Regions from separate parts of the Mycobacterium sp. D16R24 genome, predicted to be linked through region 1. Evidence: predicted binding sites of a transcription regulator. Region 1 holds the regulator's gene; each other region holds the start of a gene.
The links. Region 1 encodes LexA, which represses DNA repair genes until DNA is damaged. Its sites were predicted from a motif close to CGAACANNTGTTCG; they were not measured.

Region 1 (4,155 bases):
CCGGGGTCAGGATCCGGTCGGCGCGTCCCGATGCGCGCGCAATGCGGCGATCTCGCGTTCAAAGTCATCGGCGGAGCTGAATCCGCGATAGACCGAGGCGAAGCGCAGATATGCGACCTCGTCCAGGTCACGTAGCGGGCCCAGGATGGCCAGGCCCACCTCATTACTGGGAATCTCCGGGGACCCGGCGGCCCGGACAGCATCTTCTACCTGCTGGGCAAGCAGATTCAGCGCATCATCATCGACAGCACGGCCCTGACAGGCCCTGCGCACGCCCTTGATGACCTTGTCGCGACTGAACGGCTCGGTGACACCGCTGCGCTTCACAACGGCCAGCACCGCGGTCTCGACAGTGGTGAAGCGACGGCCGCACTCCGGGCACGATCGCCGTCGACGTATCGCCTGACCCTCATCCGCCTCACGGGAATCGACAACGCGCGAGTCAGGATGACGGCAGAACGGACAGTGCATTACTGCTCCTTCGCCGGTTCTGGACTCCAAGTCACTGGGCTGGGTGGGCTGACACACAGCGCAGCGCGCCCAGACCGGTCTCGAGGATACCCGTGCTCCCACACGTTCGAAGGTCACGCCCGTTCGCCGATCAGCCGACCGGAGAAACCAGCGTCTGACCGGCTTGTACTGTCGCCGAGTCGAGTTCATTGAGTTCACGGATCTTGGACACCACCGCAGAGCGCGGAGCATCCGGCGCGACACGCGAGGCCACGTCGGCCAGGGTCTCTCCCGGAGCGACCTGGACCACCGCCACGCGCTCCGGCACACCAACTCCCCCGACTCCGGCAGCACTGACCTGGCCGAGCATCAGCAGCCACATCGTCGCTACCGCAGCACCCACCGAGACAACAATGGTCGCCTTGAGGCTCACCGAGCGCCGACCATGCACCCGATGCGGCACCGTCGAGACCCGGATCCCATTGCCCCTGTAGGCAGCCGGCCGACCGGCAGGCCGGCGATAGGCGACGGTGCGCACCGGCAGCGCGCGACGCTGCGTCAGCGGGTACTCCGCGCTGTAGGCGCGTGCCTGCGGGGCGCCATTGCGTGACGCGTACTCGGCAGCGCGAGAACGCGGTGTGGTGAGAACGTTTGTGCTCATCTGTATGCCCTTCCTGTCCTGTCGATCGGTAGGCCCGTTCGCTCTTATGTTCGAATGTACTCGATCATGTGTTCGATGTCCGAACATGTGATCGATTTGTAGCATCCGCCACCGACAAGTGGTCTTGAGCTGCGCAAACGCCACCCGCAACCGGCCCATCGGGCGCCATTCGCGACACGCATCGAACACATGTTTGATAAATGTCGTCGACAGGTCTAGATTCGGGCCCATGAGCGATACACCCAGCAAGGGACCCGCCACCGGTTCACTGACCGAGCGCCAGCGGACCATCCTGGAGGTCATCCGCGCATCGGTGAATGAGCGGGGCTACCCCCCGAGCATCCGCGAAATCGGAGACGCCGTCGGGCTCACCTCGACATCGTCGGTCGCCCATCAACTACGCACCCTCGAGCAGAAGGGCTTCCTGCGGCGCGATCCGAATCGTCCACGCGCCGTTGATGTTCGAGGAATCGATGATTTCCGTGGCCAGTCGGCGACCACGGACGTGGCCGGTTCCGGCGACCTGCCCGAGCCAACATTCGTGCCCGTCCTGGGCCGTATCGCCGCCGGTGGTCCCATCCTGGCCGAAGAGGCCGTGGAGGACGTGTTCCCGCTCCCCCGCGAGCTGGTGGGCGAGGGATCGCTGTTCCTGCTCAAGGTGGTCGGCGAATCGATGATTGACGCCGCGATATGCGATGGCGACTGGGTGGTAGTCCGTCAGCAGAATGTCGCCGACAACGGCGATATCGTGGCGGCGATGATCGACGGTGAAGCGACCGTCAAGACGTTCAAGCGGACAACAGGTCAGGTCTGGCTGATGCCGCACAACCCCCTGTTCGAGCCGATCCCCGGAAATGACGCCGCCATCCTCGGCAAGGTCGTCACCGTCCTGCGCAAGATCTAGCCGACACCCGGCGGCGGCCCGGGTGCCGAATCATCGTCCGTCTGATCATCCAGGGACGGCAAGAACAGCTGGAAATGCGCCACGTCGTGCCAGCCGCCCAACTTGTAGCCGATGCGTCGGTAGCACGCGACCTGCTCGAATCCCATTGCCCGGTGCAGCTTTTCACTCGCCGCATTGGGTATCACGACAACCGCCAACACGGTGCGATAGCCGAGGGAGCGCAGCCGGTCGAGTAGCGCCGTGTACAACTGGCGGCCCGCCCCGCGCTGTTGCCGGGTGCCGTCCACGTACACACTGACCTCGCACGCCCACTGATAAGCGGTCCGCGATTTCCACGGCACCGCGTAGGCATAGCCCAAGATCTCACCGCCATCCTCGGCAACAAGCCAGGCATGCCGATGGGCCGCCGTGCGGATGCGTTCGGCAAGAACAGCATCCGACGGCGGCACCTCCTCGAATGAGATAGCCGTATCCGTTACGTACGGCGCATAGATCGCCGCACACGCGGCCGCGTCATCGGCGGCCGCATCACGAATGATCATGAGGCGCTAGAGCGAGCGCCCGATGATCTCCTTCATGATCTCGGTGGTTCCGCCGTAGATCGTCTGGATACGCGAGTCCATGTATGCCCGGGCAACCGGGTACTCGCGCATGAAGCCATATCCACCGTGCAGCTGCAGGCAGCGGTCAATCAGGTGAACCTGCTTCTCGGTGCTGTACCACTTGGCCATCGCGGCCTGCTCGACGCTCAATTCCTTCTTGTTGAGCAGCGTGATGAACTCGTCGACCATGATCCGGATCATCGTGGCATCGGTGGCGAGCTCGGCCAGCACAAAGCGGCTGTTCTGGAAGCTCTTGATCGGCTTGCCGAACGCCTTGCGCTCGGACGTGTACTGGATGGTCGCCTCAAGCATGGTTTCCATCGCCGCGGCCGCGACGACGGCAATCGACATGCGTTCCTGCGGCAGGTTCTGCATGAGGTAGATGAAGCCCTGGCCCTCATCACCCAGCAGATTGGCGGCGGGCACGCGAACGTCGGTGAAGGACAGCTCGGCGGTGTCCTGAGCGTCCAGCCCCATCTTGTCGAGCTTGCGGCCGCGCTCGAAGCCCTCCATGCCGCGTTCCACGACGATGAGGCTGAAGCCCAGCGCACCCTTTTCGGGGTCGGTCTGTGCGACCACGATCACCAGGTCGGCATTGATGCCGTTGGTGATGAAGGTCTTCGAGCCGTTGAGAATGTAATGGTCGCCGTCCTTGACCGCGCGGGTCTTGATGCCCTGCAGGTCGCTTCCGGTGCCCGGCTCAGTCATGGCGATGGCCGTGATCAGCTCACCGGAACAGAAACCGGGGAACCAGCGGGCCTTCTGCTCGTCACTGGCCAGATCCCGGAAGTACGGACCCGCAACATCGTTGTGCAAAGTGAAACCGATACCCGACTGGCGAGCCTTGGTGATCTCTTCGCCGATAACGGCGTTGTAGCGGAAATCGACGAGTCCGCCGCCGCCGAACTCTTCGGGCATGTCAGTGCCCAGGAAGCCCTGTTTGCCCGCCTCGACCCAGAGAGAGCGGTCGACGATCTTGTTCTCGTCCCACTCTTCCCGGTACGGCTCGGCATGCCGTTCCAGGAAGGTCTTGAACGACTCGCGGAACAGTTCGTGCTCGGGTTCGAAAATGGTGCGTTTGAACTTAACGGCGCCGGCCATGATCACCTTCCGGTTTGGGTTTACGTACTCGGCAGAATGTATACCAACCCACTGGTCGGTTGGTACTCGCCTACCTGGTTTCGACGGACAGAAAGCCTAGGCTGGCGAGGGTGACCAAGCTGGCACTTTCACATACTCACTGGGGTGCGTTTACTCCCGAGGTCCGCGACGGTGAAGTGATTGGCGTCACACCCATCTCGACCGACCTGGATCCCTCCCCGCTGCTGCAGAACATTCCCGGTTCGATCCGCCACCAGGCGCGAGTTACCGCGCCATCGGTACGCCGCGGCTGGCTGCGGGAAGGAGCCGGTCCCAGCAAAGCGCGTGGCTCCGACGAGTACGTCGAGGTGTCCTGGGACGAGCTCACCGAACTGCTCGCCGATGAACTGCGGCGGATCGTCGACACTCACGGCAATGAAGCCATTTACGGCGGCTCG
Region 2 (4,155 bases), on a different contig from region 1:
GTCGGGTACCAGGAATGGAATCACGACCTGCGGCGCGTCATAGAGGATCTGTCCGCGTGCCACCCGCTTCTCCACGGACTCGGGGGTGCGGCCGTCCCCACTCAGGTCGACGGCCCACGCATCCTTCATGGCGTCCAGCAGTGCACGTCGTTTCGCCGGATCCCGCACCCACACGAATCGCACCGGGTGGGTGTGATGCGGCGCAGGCGCAGTTAGTGCTTCGCCGATGGCCTCGCGTAGCAGGTCGGGATCGACCGCGATGTCGGCGAATTGCCGGATGGAGCGGCGCACCAGCACCGCATCGCGGCGTCCCTGCTCCAAGGCCTCTGCGGTGCCGAGCCAGAACAGGTCGTCCGGGCCCGAGCGCCGGAGATCGCGGGCTGCGCTGCCGTCATCGGACACCGACAGGCCGCGCACCACCGCGACGGGCACGTCGGTGAGCTTGCCCTTGACAAGGTCGGCGGCAGCGGCGATTTCATCGACGATGGCCACCTCGGTCACCTGAAGCTCGTTACCGTGCTTATCTTTTGCACCGGCGTAGCCGTAGAGGACGGAGATGCCGGAAGAGCCGATGGCCGCATCGGTCTGGCCGTTGCGCCAGGCCCGGCCCATGGTGTCGGTGATCACCACAGCTACGTTCACACCCAGTCGGCGCGACAGTGCGGCCCGCACCGCCGTCGCGCTGGCATCGGGGTCAACGGGAAGCAGCACGAGTTCAGCAGTATCAACATTGGATGCGTCGATTCCAGCCGCGGCCTGCACGATGCCAATGGTGTTCTCGGTGATCAGCGTCTTGCCCTTGCGGGCCAGCACGCGGACCGATTCGGAGTCGATCAATTTGCGCCGTAAGGCGTCTCGAGCCTCGGGGTCGGTGGGCGCGGCGACGATTCGGCCCTCGGCCTTGGAGATGATCTTGCTAGTGATCACGATCACATCGCCGTCGCGGACCCACGGCGCTGACTCGGCGATGGCCCCGGCGACGTCGTCACCAGGGCGGAATTCCGGCAGGCCCGGAACGGGTAATATCTCTACCGGAGCCGCTGAACCATGTTCCGGTGCAGGGGAATCCGCAGTTAAGGTCATAGGGTAACTCCGGCCAGGTCAAGTCCCGCACGCACCATTGCCGCCGTCGCGTCCGGGTTGGTCATGAGCAGCGGAACTGACCGTACCTGAACTCCCGCAATGTGAGCGGCGTCACCCTCGCCGACGAGCCAGCCATCCAGGATGCCGGTCTGTGAACGGGCGCCGAAGTGTTCCCCGACACCTTGCGAGCTCACCTCGACACCGATCACGCGCAAACATTCATCGGCCATTCCGCGGAGCGGCTTGCCGGACACGATCGGGGAGTACCCGATGACCGGAGCGGGGGTTGTGCGGAGCGCTCCGCGAACTCCGCCGACCGCCAGAACCGCCCCGATGCTCACCACCGGATTGGACGGAGCCAGCAAGACGACATCGGCTTCGCCAATGGCCTCGGCAACACCCGGCCCAGCCTTTGCTTCGTCCGCGCCGACGAACGCGAAGCTGTGCGTGGGAACCTGCGCGCGGTGTTGTACCCACCACTGTTGAAAGTGGATGGCACGCTGCTGTCCGTCGGCGGGGTCGGTGATCACCACATGGGTCTCGCAGCGGTCATCGCTGGCGGGTAACAGCCGGACTCCGGGCTGCCATCGATTGCATAACGCTTCGGTGACCGCTGATAGCGGGTAACCGGCTCGCAGCATTTGACTGCGTATCAGGTGAGTGGCCAGGTCCCTGTCGCCGAGCGAGAACCAGTCGGGCTGGGCGCCGTAGGCCGCTAGCTCCTCCATGGCGTTCCAGGTCTCGCCGCGGTGTCCCCAGCCCCGCTCCGGGTCGACCCCTCCGCCCAGGGTGTACATGCAGGTGTCCAGGTCAGGGCAGATCCTGACGCCATGCATCCAGGCGTCGTCGCCAATGTTCACGATGGCGCTTATCTGATGCTTGCTGGAGTCTGATCCGAGCAAGCGCTGGACGCCGAGCAGGAAGCGCGCTCCGCCGACGCCGCCGACGAGGACGGTGAGTTTCACGCTGACCCAGACTAGTGCGCCGGCAATGATGCGACACGCCACGAGGGCGCCACGCCGATTTTGTCGGTCGCAGATGGTATGAATTTTCGTCCTTCGCTTGACCCCGGCAGCGAACACGTGTGTAATCACACCAGTGTCATTCCTCGGGCTGGGTTTGGAAGTTACAGGCGCAGACCGAGATTCGATCAGATGTTCGAATGGAAATGGCCGAGAAACGACGATGTGGCACGAAACCGGGCATTACGAGCTGTATTGGGATGCAAGAGGAACAGTGAGGAGGCGGGACGATGCTGTTCGGGCGCAATGAATTTGGCGTACACGACGAGCTGAGTTCCGGCGTTGGCACGGGTGCGACGGGCTTGCCGCCCGCACGTCCGCATCTGACGTTGGTGCAGAACGATTTTGATGCACTGATCGGTGTAGCTGACGATCAGTGGCAAGAGAAGGCGCTGTGCGCACAGACCGATCCCGAGGCGTTCTTCCCTGAGAAGGGTGGGTCGACTCGCGAGGCCAAGCGCATCTGCCAGGGCTGCGAGGTCAAGGACGAGTGCCTTGAGTCCGCGCTGGCCAACGACGAGCGGTTCGGCATCTGGGGTGGGCTGTCCGAGCGTGAGCGCCGTCGCCTGAAGCGGGGCATCATCTAGCTCCATGTTCGACTGGGCGGGTTAATCGCCCTCGTCGGTGATGGATGGGTCGATCACCGACGGCTCCACCCCCAAGTGGGTGGCAACCTGCGCGACCAGTAGATCGTGCAGGAGATCCGACAAATCTCCAGATTTCTTCGCGCGCAATTCGATCGGCTTGCGGAACAGGACAATTCGCGCCCGGGTGGTGTTACCCCGGGTGTCCACACCGGCGGGAATCAGCCTTGCCAGCGGAATCGGTCCGTCCGCGATGACCTCCGGCGGCCACTGCACAGACTCGGGATCCTTGGGCTGGATGCGTGGAATCTCATCGACCGCGACATCCAGACCTTCCAATCGTGACTGCCACGCCCGTTCGATCGGCTCGTAGGCCTCCAGGACCGCCATATCGAAACGCTCGGCGCGTGAGCGCCAGCCGGGAACGGTCGGCGGTAGGAGGGGGCCGCGGAAATCGCGCCCCCTTCGAGAGCCCTGCGAGCTCGACCCGCTAGCCGAGCCGCCGCGCCGTCCGTCACGTGACATACGAGAAATGGTAACGGTGTGGCTGCTGTGGCTGACGAATCACAACGAGCCGGTCACCCCGGGGTCTCTGCCCGATCACCGGAGGGTCTCGGTCGGTTCACAGCGCGTGTCTGCGGGTCGGAACGTGTTTGCGCACGCTAGCCTCAACGTTTGTGAGAGCCCCCCGTCGTTGCTGTCGGCCCGGGTGCCCGAGTCCCGCCGTGGCGACGTTGACGTTCGTCTACGCGGATTCGACGGCCGTGGTCGGGCCGCTGGCCACGTCCAGCGAGCCGCATTCGTGGGATCTGTGCGCGCAGCACGCGAGCCGGATCACCGCGCCCCGTGGGTGGGAGCTCGTCCGGTACAACGGCCCCTTGCCGTCGAATCCCGAGGATGACGACCTGGTTGCCCTGGCCGACGCGGTGCGGGAACCTGCCGGTGTCCGGGTGGCCGCTGCTGGATTCAGCGAGCCGGCACTCGATATGGGGTCGCCCGCCACCTCGGCTGCCCCCAGGCCCGTGCATCCGGCTCCGGTCGGGCGGCGCCGTGGACACCTGCGCGTTCTGCCTGATCCAGCCGAGTGATTCTGATCAGGTAGTTTCGGCTCGGCCCGATGACATTCTGTAGCCTCTCGCCGGACGTTCACGTTGGATACTCGCCGACCACTAGGCTGGCCAGCGACACCTAACGTCCCCCTCTCTCGATAGATCAATAGGAGCACTCTCGTCATGGCCCGGTCCGCCGACGCTGTCCACGCAGTCATCAAGGCGTACGACGTTCGTGGCCTCCTGGGCGAGCAGCTCGACGAGTCCTTTGTCTTCGACGTGGGTTCCTCGTTCGCGCGGCTGGTCAAGGCCGAGCGGGTGGACGTTGGTACACCGCTGCGGATCGTGGTGGGTCGCGACATGCGGGACTCGTCGCCCGGTCTGGCGCAGGCATTCACCGAGGGTGCTACCGCACAG
Region 3 (4,155 bases), on a different contig from region 1:
CGGACGATCACAGATGACCATGCCACCCGAATGGATGCCCATATGCCGGGGAAAATTCTTGATCTGCCCCGCCAGATTGATCACCTGCGCCGGGATGCCGTCGACTTCTGCCGCATCCGCCAAGCCGCCCCAGTGCCCGAGCTGCTTACTCCACGCATCCTGTTGCCCCTGCGCAAATCCAAGAGCTTTGGCCATGTCCCGCACTGCCATGCGACCGCGATAGGTGATGACATTGGCCACCTGAGCGGCGTATTCACGGCCGTACTTGTTGTAGACGTACTGGATGGCTTGTTCCCGCTCGTCCGATTCGATATCGACGTCGATATCCGGCGGCCCATCGCGGGCCGGTGACAGGAACCGTTCGAAGAGCAGGCCATTGGCTACCGGGTCGACATTGGTGACCCCGAGCGCGTAGCAGACCGCCGAGTTGGCAGCGGAACCACGGCCCTGGCACAGGATGTCACTGCGGCGGCAGAACTGGGTGATGTCATGCACCACCAGGAAATAGCCCGGGAAATTCAGCTGGGCAATGACATCCAGCTCACGCTCGATTTGGGCATAGGCCTTCTCCGCGCCCGCCCTAGGACCATATCGCCGTGCGGCACCATCGAGGGCCAGGTGCCGCAACCAGCTGTCCTCGGTGTGGCCGGACGGGACGTCGAACGGCGGCAATTGTGGGGCAATGAGCCGTAGATCGAAGGCGCATGACTCCCCCAGCTCGGCGGCCGCCGTCACCACCTCCGGACAATGGGAAAACAACCGCGCCATCTCGTCTCCGGAACGCAAATGTGCGCCGCCCACCGGGTCCAGCCATCCCGCCGCATCATCAAGGCTCTTACGCGCCCGCACCGCCGCCATCGCCATCGCCAGCCTTCCATTGTCCGGTCTCGCGAAATGTGCTGCCGTGGTCGCTATTACACCCATACCAAATCTTGGAGCGAGCGCGGCGAGCATCGCATTGCGGTCATCCTCATCCGGATGCCCATGCCTGCTGAGCTCTATGCTGACGCGACCGGACCCGAACCGATCGACCAAATCGGCCAGCGCCGTCTCAGCCGCACCGGGGCCGCCGCCGGCAAGCGCCCGTCGCACATGACCCTTACGACAGCCGGTCAGGATGTGCCAGTGCCCTTCCGCTGCCTCGGTAAGCGCATCAAGGTCATAGCGCGGCTTACCCTTTCGATCTTTGGGCGTACCACCAGACAGGTGCGCGGTCGCCATCTGCCGCGACAACCTCCGGTACCCCTCCTGGCCACGAGCCAGCACCAGCAGGTGTATCGAGTCTTCCGTATTGCCCTGCCCGCCAAGGGATAGTTCCGCGCCGAACACGGTGGGCAAGCCGAGCTCCTTGGCAGCTTCCGCGAAACGCACAACCCCGTAGAAGCCGTCGTGGTCGGTGATGGCCAGCGCCTTGAGATCAAGGCGCGACGCCTCCTGCGCCATCTCCTCCGGCAGGCTGGCGCCGTCGAGAAAGCTGAACGCCGAATGTGCGTGCAGCTCTGCGTAGCGCACCGCCGACCGTCCGCGCTCACGGGTGGACGGCTCATAGGGTGGGCGCTTTCGGCTCCACGCCGGACCATCCCCGCCATCCCCCGGAGGCGCGTGACGGTTGGGGCGCCCATCAAGCACCCGCTCCATTTCCGCCCAGGTCGGGGGACCTTGTGACCAGCCCATTCCACCAGTTTATCGAACATATGTTCGTATACATATCCGGGGTGACTCCGTCGCGGGACTACTGGCCGTCGCCGCGATGGAGTACGCCCACGCCGCGCGGGCCGCACGCGGCGCGTGGGTGACCAACGAAGGGCAGCTGCTCGACGCGGCCGGGCTTTCGGCCGCGCACACGATTCTCGCCGGGTTGTCGCCCGATCCGGCGGCGCTCACCAGCGCCGTCGAGGAGATCCGCTCGCTCAGCGAAAGTGTGGGCTAACGCGAGATCTTCGCGCGGAGCCGGCCGCCCACACTATTGAACAGCAGGTCCCCATTGGGCAGGCCCTCGATAATCGTGTTTCCGCTCCATCAGCCCGCCTCATCTCCGAGCCCAGTTAACAACCAGAATTATTGTCGGAGAACATATTTAGTTCACGGCAGCGCAGCGATGTTAACACTCGCGACCTCGCGGTAGGCCGGGAGCAACGTCGCGTTATTAATATACCGAAGCCTCATCCACCAGCTCGAACAGCCTCTCGACGACCTCGCGCGCGGTCTCGACATCCAGGCCCACGATCCGCAGCTCCCCCTGGTCCGCCCGCACCACCACCATCGCCAGCCCCAAGGATCGCGACAGTGGGTCTTGCCGCAGTTCCACAGTCCGCACCAAAGCAAACGGAATGACCCAGAAAGATTTGAGCCACAACGTCTTCGATGCGATATAGACCAGGTCGTCGTCGAGGACACCCCACCGATATGCGCGATAGCGCTGCAGGGGCCGAAGGATCACCCACGCCACCGCACCGGCGATGCACAGCAGCCCCAACACGCCCACCGCATGCTGCAACGGGGTGCTCGCGTGCGCGGGCGGCGCCGTCACGGCCCATACCGCCGCGACCACGGCAACCAGAGGGATGCAGGCCACTGCGTATTGGATGGCCCAGAGCACAGGCGCCGATCTGCTGGCGCCGCGCCCGACCGGCACAATCGGCATCACAGGCGTCGTGGACACCGTATCGATCACCGTTCATCCCCCATCGTCGGAGCGAACCGACGCATCCACACCTGCCGTATCGCCACGGCCGCAAGGACGAATACCAGAATCGCAGTCGGCGACCAGATGACCGTACTGTCGATGCCACCGAACGCGTAGCCAATCACCCCCATCGAGATGAATGGGATAACAACTGTCACCACGGCCCGCCACTGCCGAATGATCACCATCTCGACGACGGCCGAGACCACCACGATCGAAAACGCGGCGAACACGACCACGCCCACCAGCTGCACGGTGGGGTCGAACGACGTGACGTAGTCGGCATAGCGGCGCGGCGCACCATCGGTCAGCGGTGTGTACGCGGTCCAACCGAAATCCCAGCCCCGAGGGTCGAGCCCCCGGTTCACCAGCACGGCTACCACGCACGTCCACCAGGCAGCACTGCCCGTGGTCCGGGCAGCACTGAACACCTGGATGCGCGACATTCCTGGAGTATCCCCCATGGCTAACTCCCCAATGACGAACTTGTCACACAGCGTTGACGAAACACCCCAAAACGGCAACGATGACTCCAACCGGGCCGATAAGCGGCCTAACAGTCTCAGAGGTAGCACGTGAAATACATCGTTACCGGCGGCACCGGCTTCATCGGACGACGGATCGTGTCCCGAATTCTCGAGACCCAGCCGGGCGCCGAGGTCGCCGTCCTGGTGCGGCGTGAATCCCTCTCGCGGTTCGAGAAGCTCGCCGAACAATGGGACGATCGCGTGCAGCCGCTGGTGGGTGACCTCACTCAGCCCGATCTGGGCCTGCCCGCCGACGGGGATCCGGTCACCGCCGATCACATCGTGCACTGTGCCGCGATCTATGACATCACCGTGGACGACAAGGCACAGCGCGCCGCGAACGTGGAGGGCACCCGATCGGTCATCGCGCTGGCCAAACGCACCGGTGCCACCCTGCACCACATCTCTTCCATCGCGGTCGCGGGCAGTTACGAGGGCGAGTTCACCGAGGAAGACTTCGACGTCAACCAGGATCTGCCGACGCCATATCACCAGACCAAGTTCGAGGCAGAGTTGCTGGTGCGCTCGGAACCCGGCCTGCACTTCCGGATTTACCGGCCTGCCGTCGTGGTCGGCGATTCCAAGACCGGCGAGATGGACAAGATCGACGGCCCGTACTACTTCTTCGGGGTGTTCGCCAAGCTTGCCCGCCTGCCCCGGTTCACACCGATGATGCTGCCAAAGGCCGGGCGCTCCAACATCGTTCCGGTCGATTACGTCGTCGACGCGACCGTCGAGCTGATGCACCAGGAGGGCCGTGATGGGCAGGCCTTCCACCTGACCAATCCCGAGGTGACCTACCTGCGCGATATCTACTCAGGCATTGCCCCCGCTGCCGGTCTGCCACCCGTGCGTGGCTCGCTTCCCCATGCCATGGCCACCCCGTTTCTGCGGGCACGCGGCACACTCAAGGTCTGGCGCAACATGGTGGTCACCCAGCTC

Region 2: the regulator LexA is predicted to act here: its motif matches at 2,231-2,244, upstream of cofD (2-phospho-L-lactate transferase).
Region 3: the regulator LexA is predicted to act here: its motif matches at 1,688-1,701, upstream of B4383_RS03690 (error-prone DNA polymerase).

Annotation. Positions count from the first base shown of each region.
Region 1 covers NZ_MAEV01000002.1:145,467-149,621, reverse strand. Annotated here, with positions in the region: gene nrdR (transcriptional regulator NrdR) at 7-471, opposite strand; gene B4383_RS01750 (LysM peptidoglycan-binding domain-containing protein) at 602-1,111, opposite strand; gene lexA (transcriptional repressor LexA) at 1,341-2,015, shown strand; gene B4383_RS01740 (GNAT family N-acetyltransferase) at 2,012-2,557, opposite strand; gene B4383_RS01735 (acyl-CoA dehydrogenase family protein) at 2,564-3,718, opposite strand; gene B4383_RS01730 (molybdopterin-dependent oxidoreductase) at 3,829-4,155, shown strand, end outside.
Region 2 covers NZ_MAEV01000019.1:115,045-119,199, reverse strand. Annotated here, with positions in the region: gene B4383_RS17515 (coenzyme F420-0:L-glutamate ligase) at 1-1,083, opposite strand, end outside; gene cofD (2-phospho-L-lactate transferase) at 1,080-2,048, opposite strand; gene B4383_RS17500 (WhiB family transcriptional regulator) at 2,438-2,692, shown strand; gene B4383_RS17495 (metallopeptidase family protein) at 2,714-3,214, opposite strand; gene B4383_RS17490 (DUF3499 domain-containing protein) at 3,367-3,777, shown strand; gene B4383_RS17485 (phosphomannomutase/phosphoglucomutase) at 3,922-4,155, shown strand, end outside.
Region 3 covers NZ_MAEV01000004.1:250,220-254,374, reverse strand. Annotated here, with positions in the region: gene B4383_RS03690 (error-prone DNA polymerase) at 1-1,674, opposite strand, end outside; gene B4383_RS03685 (hypothetical protein) at 1,793-1,930, shown strand; gene B4383_RS03680 (PH domain-containing protein) at 2,147-2,644, opposite strand; gene B4383_RS03675 (hypothetical protein) at 2,671-3,132, opposite strand; gene B4383_RS03670 (SDR family oxidoreductase) at 3,262-4,155, shown strand, end outside.